3 regions of the Streptomyces sp. WAC04114 genome follow, and region 2 is predicted to be linked to each of the others. Evidence: riboswitches for the same ligand, from Rfam matches in the RefSeq annotation. Region 2 holds a riboswitch; each other region holds the start of a gene.
What was found. A riboswitch is a leader RNA that binds a small molecule or an ion and turns the genes downstream of it on or off. The one in region 2 is predicted to bind cyclic di-AMP.
Positions count from the first base shown of each region.

Region 1: linked by a shared signal. The riboswitch ahead of K4G64_RS25920 (M23 family metallopeptidase) and the one ahead of K4G64_RS20155 (C40 family peptidase) in region 2 are both predicted to bind cyclic di-AMP.
Region 3: linked by a shared signal. The riboswitch ahead of K4G64_RS34615 (transglycosylase family protein) and the one ahead of K4G64_RS20155 (C40 family peptidase) in region 2 are both predicted to bind cyclic di-AMP.

Region 1 covers NZ_JAIGQA010000117.1:8,685-12,716, reverse strand. Annotated here, with positions in the region: gene K4G64_RS25930 (dihydrofolate reductase family protein) at 2-1,132, shown strand; tRNA gene K4G64_RS25925 (tRNA-Met) at 1,198-1,271, shown strand; cyclic di-AMP (ydaO/yuaA leader) riboswitch at 1,593-1,749, shown strand; gene K4G64_RS25920 (M23 family metallopeptidase) at 1,761-2,801, shown strand; gene K4G64_RS25915 (aldo/keto reductase) at 2,879-3,823, shown strand; gene K4G64_RS25910 (PrsW family intramembrane metalloprotease) at 3,840-4,032, opposite strand, start outside.
Region 2 covers NZ_JAIGQA010000074.1:9,828-13,859, forward strand. Annotated here, with positions in the region: gene pcrA (DNA helicase PcrA) at 1-1,328, opposite strand, end outside; cyclic di-AMP (ydaO/yuaA leader) riboswitch at 1,643-1,816, shown strand; gene K4G64_RS20155 (C40 family peptidase) at 1,824-3,002, shown strand; gene K4G64_RS20160 (hypothetical protein) at 3,081-4,022, shown strand; gene K4G64_RS20165 (hypothetical protein) at 4,000-4,032, opposite strand, start outside.
Region 3 covers NZ_JAIGQA010000214.1:5,138-9,169, forward strand. Annotated here, with positions in the region: gene eno (phosphopyruvate hydratase) at 16-1,296, opposite strand; gene K4G64_RS34615 (transglycosylase family protein) at 1,582-2,274, opposite strand; cyclic di-AMP (ydaO/yuaA leader) riboswitch at 2,278-2,444, opposite strand; gene K4G64_RS34620 (transglycosylase family protein) at 2,673-3,629, opposite strand; gene K4G64_RS34625 (cytochrome P450) at 3,751-4,032, opposite strand, start outside.

The DNA of each region.
Region 1 (4,032 bases), on a different contig from region 2:
GATGCCTCACCCGTACGTCCTGCTGTCCGCCGCCGTCTCCCTCGACGGCTACCTGGACGACACCGGACCCGACCGGCTGCTCCTGTCCGGCCCGGCCGACTTCGACCGGGTCGACGAGGTCCGGGCCGGTGTCGACGCCATCCTGATCGGCGCCGGCACCATCCGCGCCGACAACCCGCGGCTGCTGGTGTACTCGGAGCAGCGCCGGGCCGCCCGCACGGCCGCCGGCAAGCCCGAGTACCCCCTCAAGGTCACCGTCAGCGGCTCCGGCGACCTCGACCCGGACGCCCGCTTCTGGCACACCGGCGGCGAGAAGGTCCTCTACACCACCGACCGGGGCGCCGAGCGGGCCCGGGCCCTGGGCCTCGCCACCGACGTCGTCCCGCTCGGCGCCGACCTCGACTGGCGGCGGCTGCTCACGCACCTGCACGACGTCCGGGGTGTGGGGCGGCTCATGGTCGAGGGCGGCGGCATGATCCACACCCAGCTCCTCACCCAGGGCCTCGCCGACGAACTCCAGCTGGTCCTCGCCCCGCTCTTCGTGGGCGACCCCCGGGCCCCCCGTCTCTTCGGCCCCGGCGGCTACCAGGGCGGCCGGCTCCGGCTGCGGGAGTCGCGGCAGATCGAGGACGTGGTCCTGATGCGCTACGAGCCGACCGCCCCGGGGACCGGCCCCCTGCCTGTCGCCGCCGACCACCACTGGCTGGCCCTCGCCTGCGAGCTGGCCGAACGGTGTCCGCCGTCGGACACGGCGTTCAGCGTGGGCGCGGTCGTGGTCGCCGCCGACGGCACGGAACTGGCCCGCGGCCACTCCCGCGAGGCCGGCGACCCGGTCGTGCACGCCGAGGAGGCGGCCCTCGCCAAGCTCGATCCGGCCGACCCGCGCCTGCCCGGCGCAACGGTGTACAGCAGCCTGGAGCCGTGCGCCCGCCGCGCCTCGCGCCCCGCTCCCTGCGCCCGGCTGATCCTCGACGCGGGTGTACGGCGGGTCGTCACGGCCTGGCGCGAGCCCGACACCTTCGTCACGGACGCCGACGGCAGCGGCCTCCTCGCGGCCGAGGGGGTGGAGGTCGTCGTCCTCCCGGAACACGAGGATCGGGCCAAGGCGCCGAACCGGCATCTGCCGGGCTGAGCGCGGCCCGGTCGGTGGGTGTGCGCGAGTGGTCCCGCGGATGGCGTACACTGGTGACACAACGACGCGGGGTGGAGCAGCTCGGTAGCTCGCTGGGCTCATAACCCAGAGGTCGCAGGTTCAAATCCTGTCCCCGCTACTGAAGGCCGAGGGCCGGAATCCGAAAGGGTTCCGGCCCTCGGTGTTTTCTCGATGTCGCCCCGGTACTTTCCCGCTGGTTGCCTCGGTAGCTCACTACGGTCGGTGAGCGAACCGTCCCGTTCCGCATAACAACTGACGCACCGTCAAAAACCGTCAGTCACTTGCGATGCGGTCAACTCGCCCGATTTGGTCCGGTCATGGCAGGTAAGTCCGCGCGAAAAAGGTTAATGATCAAGTGGAACCGCTGGAATACCCCTCGCGCCTCCATTAACGTTCGATAACGCAGCGCGGTCGTCCCAGCCGTCACAGAAGGCGGCTCCGTGCGCACGCGCCGAATCCCGAAAGGGAACCGGGGAACCACCACTTGGGGTGAATCGGGCGGATGCCACCGTGGAAGCACGGCAGGTATACGCGCGTAGGAGACCTTCCTGCTCCGAACCCGTCAGCTAACCCGGTAGGCGAGAAGGAAGGAAAGGAGTACGCCCACGTGGCGTCCAACCGGCTTGCCCCCGCGGCCCCGTACGCGCCGAAGCGCGAGAACGACACCTTCGGCTTCGGCGGCCAGCGCACCGACGAGGGCCCGTTCCAGGAGTGGAACCCCACCGAGGAGTCCATCCGTCCCGTCCGTGGCCGGCATCGCGTCACCAAGCAGCGCGGCGGAGGTCTCGCCCGCAGCTCCACCGTCCTGGGCGTCGGTGTCATAGCCGCCGTGGGCGCCGGCGGCATGGCCAGTGCCCAGACCGGCAAGCCCCCGGTGTCCATCTCCGTGCCGGACCTGCCCTCGGTGGGTTCCCTCATCTCGGACGACGACACCCCCGAAGGTTCCGCCACCCCGCTCAGCAGCCTCGGCACCGCCGCCGCGGACACGGCGGAGGACGCGTCCGGCGCCCGTGCCGGCGCCGGTGACGCGCTGCGCGCCCGGATCATGGCGCAGGTCGAGCACCAGCAGGAGCAGATCGAGACCAAGGCCGCCGAGGACGCCGCTGCCGCCGCCGAGAAGGCGGCCAAGGAAGCGGTCGCCAAGGCGGAGCAGGAAGCCAAGGCCAAGGCCGCCGAGGCCAAGAGGAAGGCGGAGGAGGAGGCCGAGAAGAAGGCCGAGGCCGAGCGGCTCGCCGCCCTCGCCAAGCAGTTCACGCTGCCGACCTCCTCGTACACCCTCACCTCGACGTTCGGCCAGGCCGGCGCCTACTGGTCCTCCGGCTACCACACCGGCCTCGACTTCGCCGCCCCCACGGGCACACCGATCAAGGCCGTCCACAGCGGCACCATCACCGAGGCGGGCTGGAACGGCTCCTACGGCTACAAGACCGTCCTCACCCTCGATGACGGCACCGAGATCTGGTACGCGCACCAGTCCTCCATCGGCGTCAGCGTCGGCCAGAAGGTCAGCACCGGCGACGTCATCGGCCGCGTGGGCGCCACCGGCAACGTCACCGGGGCGCACCTGCACCTCGAGGTCCACTCCGGTGGATCCGCCAGTGGCATCGACCCGCTGGCCTGGCTGCGGGGCAAGGGACTGAACCCGTAAGCGGTACACCCGGTGTTTACGGGAGTTTTGCATCCGTAGCGGAATGAGGTCTTCCCTTGCGGTCGTTGACACCGGGCATGACGTCTCTTCGTAAGCTCGGTACTTCCGACCTCGAGGTCTTCCCCCTCGCCCTCGGTGGCAACGTCTTCGGCTGGACCGCCGACCAGGAGCGGTCGTTCGCCGTCCTCGACGCCTACACCGCCGCCGGCGGCAACTTCGTCGACACCGCCGACGTGTACTCGGCGTGGGTCGACGGCAACCAGGGTGGTGAGTCCGAGACGATCCTCGGCACGTGGCTCGAAGCACGCGGCAACCGCTCCGACGTCGTCGTCGCCACGAAGGTCAGCCAGCACCCCGAATTCCGGGGCCTGTCCGCCGCCAACATCAAGGCCGCCGCCGACGCCTCCCTGCGACGCCTGCGCACCGACCACATCGACCTCTACTACACGCACTTCGACCAGCCCGAGGTGCCCGTCGAGGAGATCATCGGCGCGCTCGACGAACTCGTGAAGGCCGGCAAGGTGCGGCACATCGCCGCCTCCAACATCTCCGCCGAGCGGCTGCGGGCGTCCCTGGAATTCTCCGACCGCGAGGGCCTCGCCCGGTACGTCGCCCTCCAGCCGCACTACAACCTGGTCTCCCGAGACACGTACGAGGGCGAGCTCCAGGACCTCGCCGAGCGGGCCGGCCTCGCCGCCGTCCCGTACTACGCGCTCGCGTCCGGCTTCCTCACGGGCAAGTACCGGCCCGGTACGCGGGTCGAGAGCGCGCGGGCGGGCGGCGCCGCCAAGCATCTGGAGACCGAGCGGGGGCGGCGGGTTCTCGACGCCCTCGACGAGGTCGCCGCAGCGCACGACGCTCCCGTCGCCACGGTGGCCCTGGCCTGGCTCGCCGCTCAGCCGACCGTGGCGGCGCCGATCGCCTCCGCGCGGACGGTGGAGCAGCTGTCCGCGCTGCTCGGCGTGGGGGAGCTGACGCTCTCGGAGGCCGAGGTGGCACGGCTCACGGAGGCCTCGGCCTGAGCGGGACCCGGGAGCCCTAGGAGCGGTAGGGGTTGTACGCGGGGTACGCCGTCGGCTGGTGGCCGTACCCGTACACCCCGTACACCGGCCAGGGCGGGGCCGTCACCGGGACCGGAGGGGCGGTGATCCGGGCCGCGTGGTCCAGCGCGGGGCGGGCCACCTCCCGGCGCCGCCACAGTTCGCCGAGCAGTTCCCGCTCCCGTACGGCG
Region 2 (4,032 bases):
TCGAAGACACGGGACTGGGCGTTGGTGCGGTAGAAGACGGCGACGTCGCCAGCCTTCGCGTCGCCCGCGTCGGTGAGGCGGTCTATCTCCTCGGCGACGAACTGCGCCTCGTCGTGCTCGGTGTCGGCGACGTAGCCGGTGATCTGCGCGCCGGTGCCCGCGTTGGTCCACAGGTTCTTGGGGCGGCGGGACTCGTTGCGCTCGATGACGGCGTTGGCGGCGCTGAGGATCGTCTGCGTGGAGCGGTAGTTCTGCTCGAGCAGGATGGTCGTCGCGTCCGGGTAGTCCTCCTCGAACTGGAGGATGTTGCGGATGGTCGCGCCGCGGAAAGCGTAGATCGACTGGTCGGCGTCACCCACCACGCACAGCTCGGCGGGCGGGACCTCCGCCTCGGGCGGGACGTCGACGGGGTGCTCGGAGGTGCCGACGAGCTCGCGGACCAGGGCGTACTGGGCGTGGTTGGTGTCCTGGTACTCGTCCACCAGCACATGGCGGAAGCGGCGGCGGTAGTGCTCGGCAACGTCCGGGAAGGCGCGCAGCAGGTTGACCGTCGTCATGATCAGGTCGTCGAAATCGAGGGCGTTCGCCTCGCGCAGCCGCGACTGGTACATGGCGTATGCCTGGGCGAGGGTCTTCTCGAAGCCGTCGGTGGCCTGGGCGGCGAAGTCCTCCTCGTCGATCAGCTCATTCTTCAGGTTGCTGATCTTGGCGCTGAAGGACTTGGGCGGGAAGCGCTTGGGGTCGAGGTCCAGGTCGCGGCAGACCAGGGCCATCAGGCGCTTGGAGTCGGCGGCGTCGTAGATCGAGAAGGAGGAGGTGAAGCCGAGCTTCTTGCTCTCCCGGCGCAGGATGCGCACGCACGCGCTGTGGAAGGTCATGACCCACATGGCGTTGGCGCGCGGGCCGACGAGCTGCTCGACGCGTTCCTTCATCTCGCCGGCGGCCTTGTTGGTGAAGGTGATCGCCAGGATCTGGCCCGGGTGCACGTCCCGCTCGGCGAGCAGGTGGGCGATGCGGTGCGTGAGCACCCGGGTCTTGCCGGAGCCGGCTCCGGCCACGATGAGCAGCGGGGAGCCGGAGTGGACGACGGCGGCGCGCTGGTTGTCGTTCAGCCCTTCCAGCAGCGCGGCGGAGTCGATCACCGGGCGGGGGGCGCCGTCGCGGTAGTAGGCGTCCCGGTCCGGGGGCGCGTCGAACTTCCCGCCGAACAGATCGTCCGGAATCGGCTCCGGTACGTGATCGTCCTCGGGTGGCGGCGGGGGCTCGTGGGCCGGGCCCCGCTGGGCCTGGAGGTTCGCCAGGAAGTTGTCGTCAAAGAGGCTGCTCATCGCTCTCCGAGTCTAGGGCGCCCCACTGACAGCCCGCCGCCGCCCTGAGAACATCGCCCGCCGCCAGGGCTTCCGCGGGCCGGACCGGCGGCGCGTTGTCGCCCTCCATGACCGCCTGATCACGGCCTGCTACGCCCCCGCAATTACGAATGAGTCGTGACTAATCCCCCTTGATCGCTCACTCTCGGCAACGCTCATGAGTGAGGTCACGAAAATGTATCGGGCATATCACCCATCAACCTTCACAGGGGCCACACGAGTTGGCTACCGTGCGACCAGGCCGCATGACCCCCACCGGCGAACGTCGCCGGGCCGCGCGGCCTCCGCCGAGTCCGGCACGCCGCAGCGGCAGCCGGAGCCGGGGACCCAACCGTGAACCTGGGGTGAATCGGCCCGACTCCCTGTACGGAGACGGCCGTAGGGCAAACCTTCCGAACCACCCGCCCGAACCCGACAGCTAACCCGGTAGGCGGAACGTGGAAGGAGTCGCCTCCCTTGGCGTCGCACCGCAAGTCGCGTCCTACGGGTTCGCGCGTGGCAGGTATACGGACCCCCGCCCTCGCAACGGCGGCCCTCACCTCCGTGGCCCTGCTGTCCCAGTCGGCCAACGCCGCCCCCGCGGCCGACGACAAGCCCAGCCTGGAGGAAGTCGAGAAGAAGGTCGACGACCTGTACCGCCAGGCCGAGTCGGCGACCGACAAGTACAACGCGGCCAAGGAGAAGACCGCGAAGCAGCGCAAGCGCGTCGACACCCTCCTCGACGACGTCGCCGAGCGCACCCAGAAGCTCAACGAGGCGCGCGAGGAGCTGGGCTCCTTCGCCTCCGCCCAGTACCGCACCGGCGCCGCCGCCCCGGACACCGCGACGTTCCTGCTCGCGGACACCCCGCAGGACTACTTCGACCAGACCCAGCTGATGGACCGGATGACCGGCCGGCAGAAGGTCGCGGTCGACGACTACGTCACGCAGCAGTCCGAGACGATGAAGAAGCGCCAGGAGGCCACCGAGAGCCTCGAGACGCTCACCGACTCGCAGGCCGGCCTGAGGACGGCCAAGGCCACCGTCCAGCGCAAGCTCGCCGACGCGCGCGAGCTGATGTCGAAGCTGACCGCCGAGGAGAAGGCCCGGCTCGCGGCGATCGAGAAGGAGAAGCAGGCGGAGGCCGCCCGCAAGGCCGACGAGCTGGCCCGGCAGCAGGCCGCGCAGCAGAAGGCGCAGGAGGAGGCGGCTCAGCAGCAGGACAGCGGGTCCTCCTCGTCGGGGTCGTCGGGTTCCGACTCGTCCTCCTCGACGGCACCGGCCGACTCCTCGTACGCCACCAAGGCCGACAAGGCACTCGCCTTCGCCCGGGCCCAGATCGGCAAGCCGTACGTGTGGGGCGCGGTCGGACCCGGCTCCTACGACTGCTCCGGTCTCACCCAGGCCGCCTGGAAGGCCGCGGGCGTCACCCTGCCGCGCACGACCTACGACCAGGTGAACGCCGGCACCACGGTCCCGCTCTCCCAGGCCCGGCCCGGCGACCTCGTCTTCTTCTACGACGACGTCACCCACGTCGGGATCTACATCGGCAACGGCATGATGATCCACGCCCCGAAGCCCGGCACGTACGTGCGCGAGGAGTCGGTCTACTACGACGGCGAGTCCGCGATCCACAGCGTGGTGCGCCCCGCCTGAGAAGTGCCGCCACGTTTTTGAGGGGCACACGCGCGTGCCCCTCTCACAACCGACGCGGCGCTCTCTAGCATCGGCACTATGTCCGGTACCTCCCCGTTTGCCACCTGGTGGTCGACGTATGCGCTGGCGACCGGCATCGTGTCGGTCGGTCTCGACTCGGCGGGGTACGGGGTCCTCTCCCGCGTCGCCCTCGGCCTGGCCTGCGCCGCCTGGCTGGTGGCCGTCGCGGGCCTCGCCCAGCGCAGGCACGGCGTGTGGCGGTCGGAGACACCGGCCGCGCTCACCACCGTGGCGGCGACCGCCGTCCTCGGCACCGGCTTCTCAGCGGCGGGCCTGCAGCCCGTCGCCGAGGCGCTGCTGGCCCTCGCCATACTGCTCTGGGCGGTACTGCTCACCGCGGAGGCTCAGGGGCGGCGCGGGACGGTGTTCCTGCGCTGTGTGGCCACCGAAGGGCTCGCCGTGCTCGGCGCGACGCTCGCCGCGGCGGATTCGGCGGCCTGGCTCGCCCACGCGGCCCTGGTGCTGTTCTGGCTGGGGCTCGCCCTCTACTGCTTCGCCCTGTTCCGCTTCCAGCCCCGGCAGGTGGAGGAGGGGCGCGGGGACCACTGGCTCGCGGCCGGCGCCCTCGCCGTCTCCTCCATGGCCGGGGCGAAACTCCTCAGCGCCGACAGCTCGCGCCTGTACCTGTGGAACGAGGAGAACACCAGCGCCCTGCGCACGACGACCGTCACGCTGCTCGTGCTCGCGCTGATCGCCTGCGTCGCCCTGCTCCTCGCCGAGCTGTTCTGGCCCCGGCACCACTACGACGTGCGGCGCTGGGCGACCGTGTTCGCCGCGGTCGTGACCGCCACGGCCACCCTGGCGGTCGCCGCCGCGCTCGACGTCGCCTGGCTCGACGCGGCCGGGGAGGTGCTGCTGTGGATCGCGGTGGCCGCCTGGCTCGCGTGCACCGCCTGGGCTCTCGCCGCCGCCCGGGCCGGCACCCGGCGCTCCCGGGTCAGGTCCAGAGCACGGCGATGAAGATGTTCGC
Region 3 (4,032 bases), on a different contig from region 2:
CTCTTGTGGCCGGGGTCAGCCCTTGAAGCGCGGGAAGGCGCTGCGGCCGGCGTAGACCGCGGCGTCGTCGAGGATCTCCTCGATGCGCAGCAGCTGGTTGTACTTGGCGACGCGCTCGGAGCGGGCCGGGGCGCCGGTCTTGATCTGGCCGCAGTTGGTGGCGACGGCCAGGTCGGCGATGGTGACGTCCTCGGTCTCGCCGGAGCGGTGCGACATCATGCACTTGAAGCCGTTGCGCTGGGCCAGCTCGACGGCGTCCAGGGTCTCGGTGAGCGAGCCGATCTGGTTGACCTTGACCAGGAGCGCGTTGGCCGCGCCCTCCTCGATGCCACGGGCGAGGCGCTCGGGGTTGGTGACGAACAGGTCGTCGCCGACGAGCTGGACCTTGTCACCGAGCTTGGCGGTGATGGTCTTCCAGCCCTCCCAGTCGTCCTCGAACAGCGGGTCCTCGATGGAGACGAGCGGGTACGCGTCGACGAGCTCCGCGTAGTACTCGGTCATCTCGGCCGCCGAGCGGTCCTTGCCCTCGAAGGTGTAGACGCCGTCCTTGTAGAACTCGGAGGCGGCGACGTCGAGCGCCAGGGCGATCTGCTCGCCGGGGGTGTAGCCGGCCTCGTTGATCGCCTCGAGGATGAGGTCGAGGGCCTCGCGGTTGGAGCCGAGGTTCGGGGCGAAGCCGCCCTCGTCGCCGAGGCCGGTGGCCAGGCCCTTGCTCTTCAGGACCTTCTTCAGCGTGTGGTAGACCTCGGCGCCCCAGCGCAGGGCCTCGGAGAAGGACTCCGCGCCGATCGGGGCGATCATGAACTCCTGGATGTCCACGTTGGAGTCGGCGTGCGAGCCGCCGTTCAGGATGTTCATCATCGGCACCGGCAGCAGGTGCGCGTTGGGGCCGCCCAGGTAGCGGAACAGCGGCAGGTCGCTGGCCTCGGAGGCGGCGTGGGCGACGGCGAGCGAGACGCCGAGGATGGCGTTGGCGCCGAGGGAGCCCTTGTTGTCGGTGGCGTCCAGGTCGAACATCGCCTGGTCGATCAGGCGCTGCTCGGTGGCGTCATAGCCGACCAGCTCCGGGCCGATCTGCTCGATGACCGCGAGGACGGCCTTCTCCACACCCTTGCCGAGGTAGCGGTTCGAGTCGCCGTCGCGGAGCTCGATGGCCTCGAAGGCGCCCGTGGAGGCGCCGGACGGGACGGCGGCACGACCGGTGCTGCCGTCGTCGAGGCCGACCTCGACCTCGACCGTGGGGTTGCCTCGGGAGTCCAGGATTTCCCGGGCTACGACGACGTCGATGGACGGCACGAGCATCTCCTTCTTGATGTGACGCGGTACGCGGGTCGCGTGGACCCGGCGAGGTGCGGGCCCGGTGGCTCGCGACATGAGCCTAACCGGCCCGGGGCGATCGGCCACCGGGTCGCCCACCCCATGGACAGAACCGAGCGTAAATTGTTTCCGAACGGAACAAAGCCGGTTGCCGAAAAAACCCCGCCCCGGTGCGTACGGGGGATGACGCACCGGGGCGGGGAGCCTGTGGACCCTGGGCGGGTCCGGGCGGGCCGGGGCCCTGCCGGGCCCCGTGGGCGCTGCTTACTTCAGGTGCAGCTGCTGGCCCGGGTAGATCAGGTTGGCATCGTCGATGATGTCCTTGTTCAGCTCGTAGAGCTTCTCCCAGCCGCCCTTGACCTTCTCGTCCGCGGCGATCGTGCTGAGGGTGTCACCCTTGACGACCTTGTACTCGCCGTCGCCCTTCTCGACCTTCTTGCCGGTCGGGGTAGTGACGGTCTTCTTGGCCGCCGGGCGCTCGTCGGAGCGGGAGGCCGGCTGCTGGGTCTCACGGGACTCGGTGCTCTGCTGCTGGCTCTGCGAGGAGCTGCCCGAGTCGTCCGAGGAACCGCCACCGGTGTACGCGGCGCTCGACAGGCCCTTGCCGCAGACCGGCCAGGCGCCCTTGCCCTGACCCGCGAGGACCTTCTCGCCGATCTCGATCTGCTGCGCCTTGGTTGCCTGGTCGGCGGTGGCGGCGTACTTGGTGCCGCCGTAGCCGGCCCAGGTGGAGGCGGAGAACTGCAGACCGCCGTAGTAGCCGTTGCCGGTGTTGATGGACCAGTTGCCGCCGGCCTCGCACTGGGCGACGGCGTCCCACTCGGAGGCGGTGGCGGCGGATGCGTTGCCGGCCGCCATCAGCGGGGCGGCGACGGCGGCACCGGCGACACCGGCGACGGCGATGGCACGGGTGGCCTTGGACGGACGGCGGTGCTTGCCCTTGCCGGAAAACAGCATGGTGGATCCCCTCACCGACGCCTGCGAGGTGAGCTGTCGGGTTCGGGCCGGTTGAGTTGCCCGGCCGCGCCCCTCCCGGGACGCGGCTTCACCCCAAGCCCTTCCGGCGCAACTGGCCGGTCGGGCACCTACCTTGGGTCCCCCGCTCCTGCCTACGGCGCTTGACGCGACGACTGTTCCCGTGCGGCCGCTGGCAGGATTCGGCGTTGCGGCAGCCGGGGCTCGCGATGGCGAGCGGTCACGACCGTAGACACGCGATCCACGGAATTTCAAAGACGATCAGGGCTTCTGAGATCTATCTCTCACGGGCCCCAAACGGGACATCATTCGCGAATCGGGGCGCTAACTCGCGCGGTTTCGGGGCGACTTCCGCCCCGGTTTCCGCACTGCCCGAACCGCTACTTCTCGTCCGCTTCGCCCTCGACCGTGAGCTTCTCACCGGGGAGGATGAAGTCCGGGTCGGAACCGACGGCCTTCTCGTTGCCCTCGTAGAGCGCGTGCCATCCGCCGCTGACGTCAAGGGAGTCGGCGATGGACCAGAGACTGTCGCCGACTCCCACGATGTAGTTGCCCTGAACGGCGTCGCCGGAGCCCTCGGCCCCGCGCGAGGCGTGACGGCCCGTGGACTCGTCCGCACGGCCGCTGTCGGACGGGAGGGATTCGTCGGCACTGGGGCCGCGGTGGCGGCCGGAGCCGGCGTCGGTCAGGGCCGAGGAGTCGTCACCCTGGCGCGCGTCGCCGGCCTCGCCGCTCTCGGGGGTGGCCGAGGGAGAGCTGCCGGACTCCTTGCCCCGCGACGTGGAGTCGGCGGATTCTCGCGACTTGTCCGACTTGTCCCTTTCATCCTCCGTGTCGGGCGACGACGATGGCGACGAGGAAGGGCTCGCGGAAGGCGACGACCCGAGCGAGTCAAGCAGGCCGGACGAGTCCGTCGGGTCGGACGAGTCGGACGAACCGGACGCGCCGGAGTCCGCGCCCTTGCCCTGCTCGAGCCCGGAGAGCAGCCCGCAGGTGCGCCACGCGCCGACCCCCTGGTCGGCGAGGATTCTTTCGGCCACGGCTATCTGCTGGGAGCGGCTGGCCAGGTCGGCGCTCGCGGCGTAGTCGAGGCCGCCGTGGTTCTCCCAGTCCTCCTGGGACAACTGCAGGCCGCCGTAGTAGCCGTTGCCGCTGTTCTGGCTCCACGCGCCGCCGGTCTCGCAGTCCGCGACCCGGTCCCAGGTCGTGCCGTCGGCCGCACTGGCGCCGGAGGCCCCGAGGAGCGGGATCGCGATGGCGGAGCCGGTCACTCCGGCCGCGACGAGGAGAGCCGGAGCCTGGCGGGGGCGACGGTGCCGACCGTTCCCGGAGAGCATACGGAGACCTTTCGCAAGACAGCAGTGACCGACGCGGCGTGATTCCCCGCCGCGTTGATGGGTGAACGTATCGGCAGTCGATCACTTGTCACAAGTTCATGCCGCGCAGATCACGTGAAGATCACAGGTCTGATGTTTCGTCACCTTCAGTCGGCGCTGCCGGTGCTGCCGGTGCTGCCGGTGCGAATTCCACCGGCAGCGTGCGCAGTCCGCGCATGATGAGGCCGCCGCGCCACCGCAGTTCGGCCGGATCCGCGGCGAGCCGGAGGTCCGGGAGGCGGGTGAGCAGGGTGGCGAGCGCGGTCTGGCCCTCCAGGCGGGCGAGCGGGGCGCCGAGGCAGTAGTGGATGCCGTGGCCGTACCCGAGGTGCTGGTTGTCGCGGCGGGAGAGGTCCAGCACGTC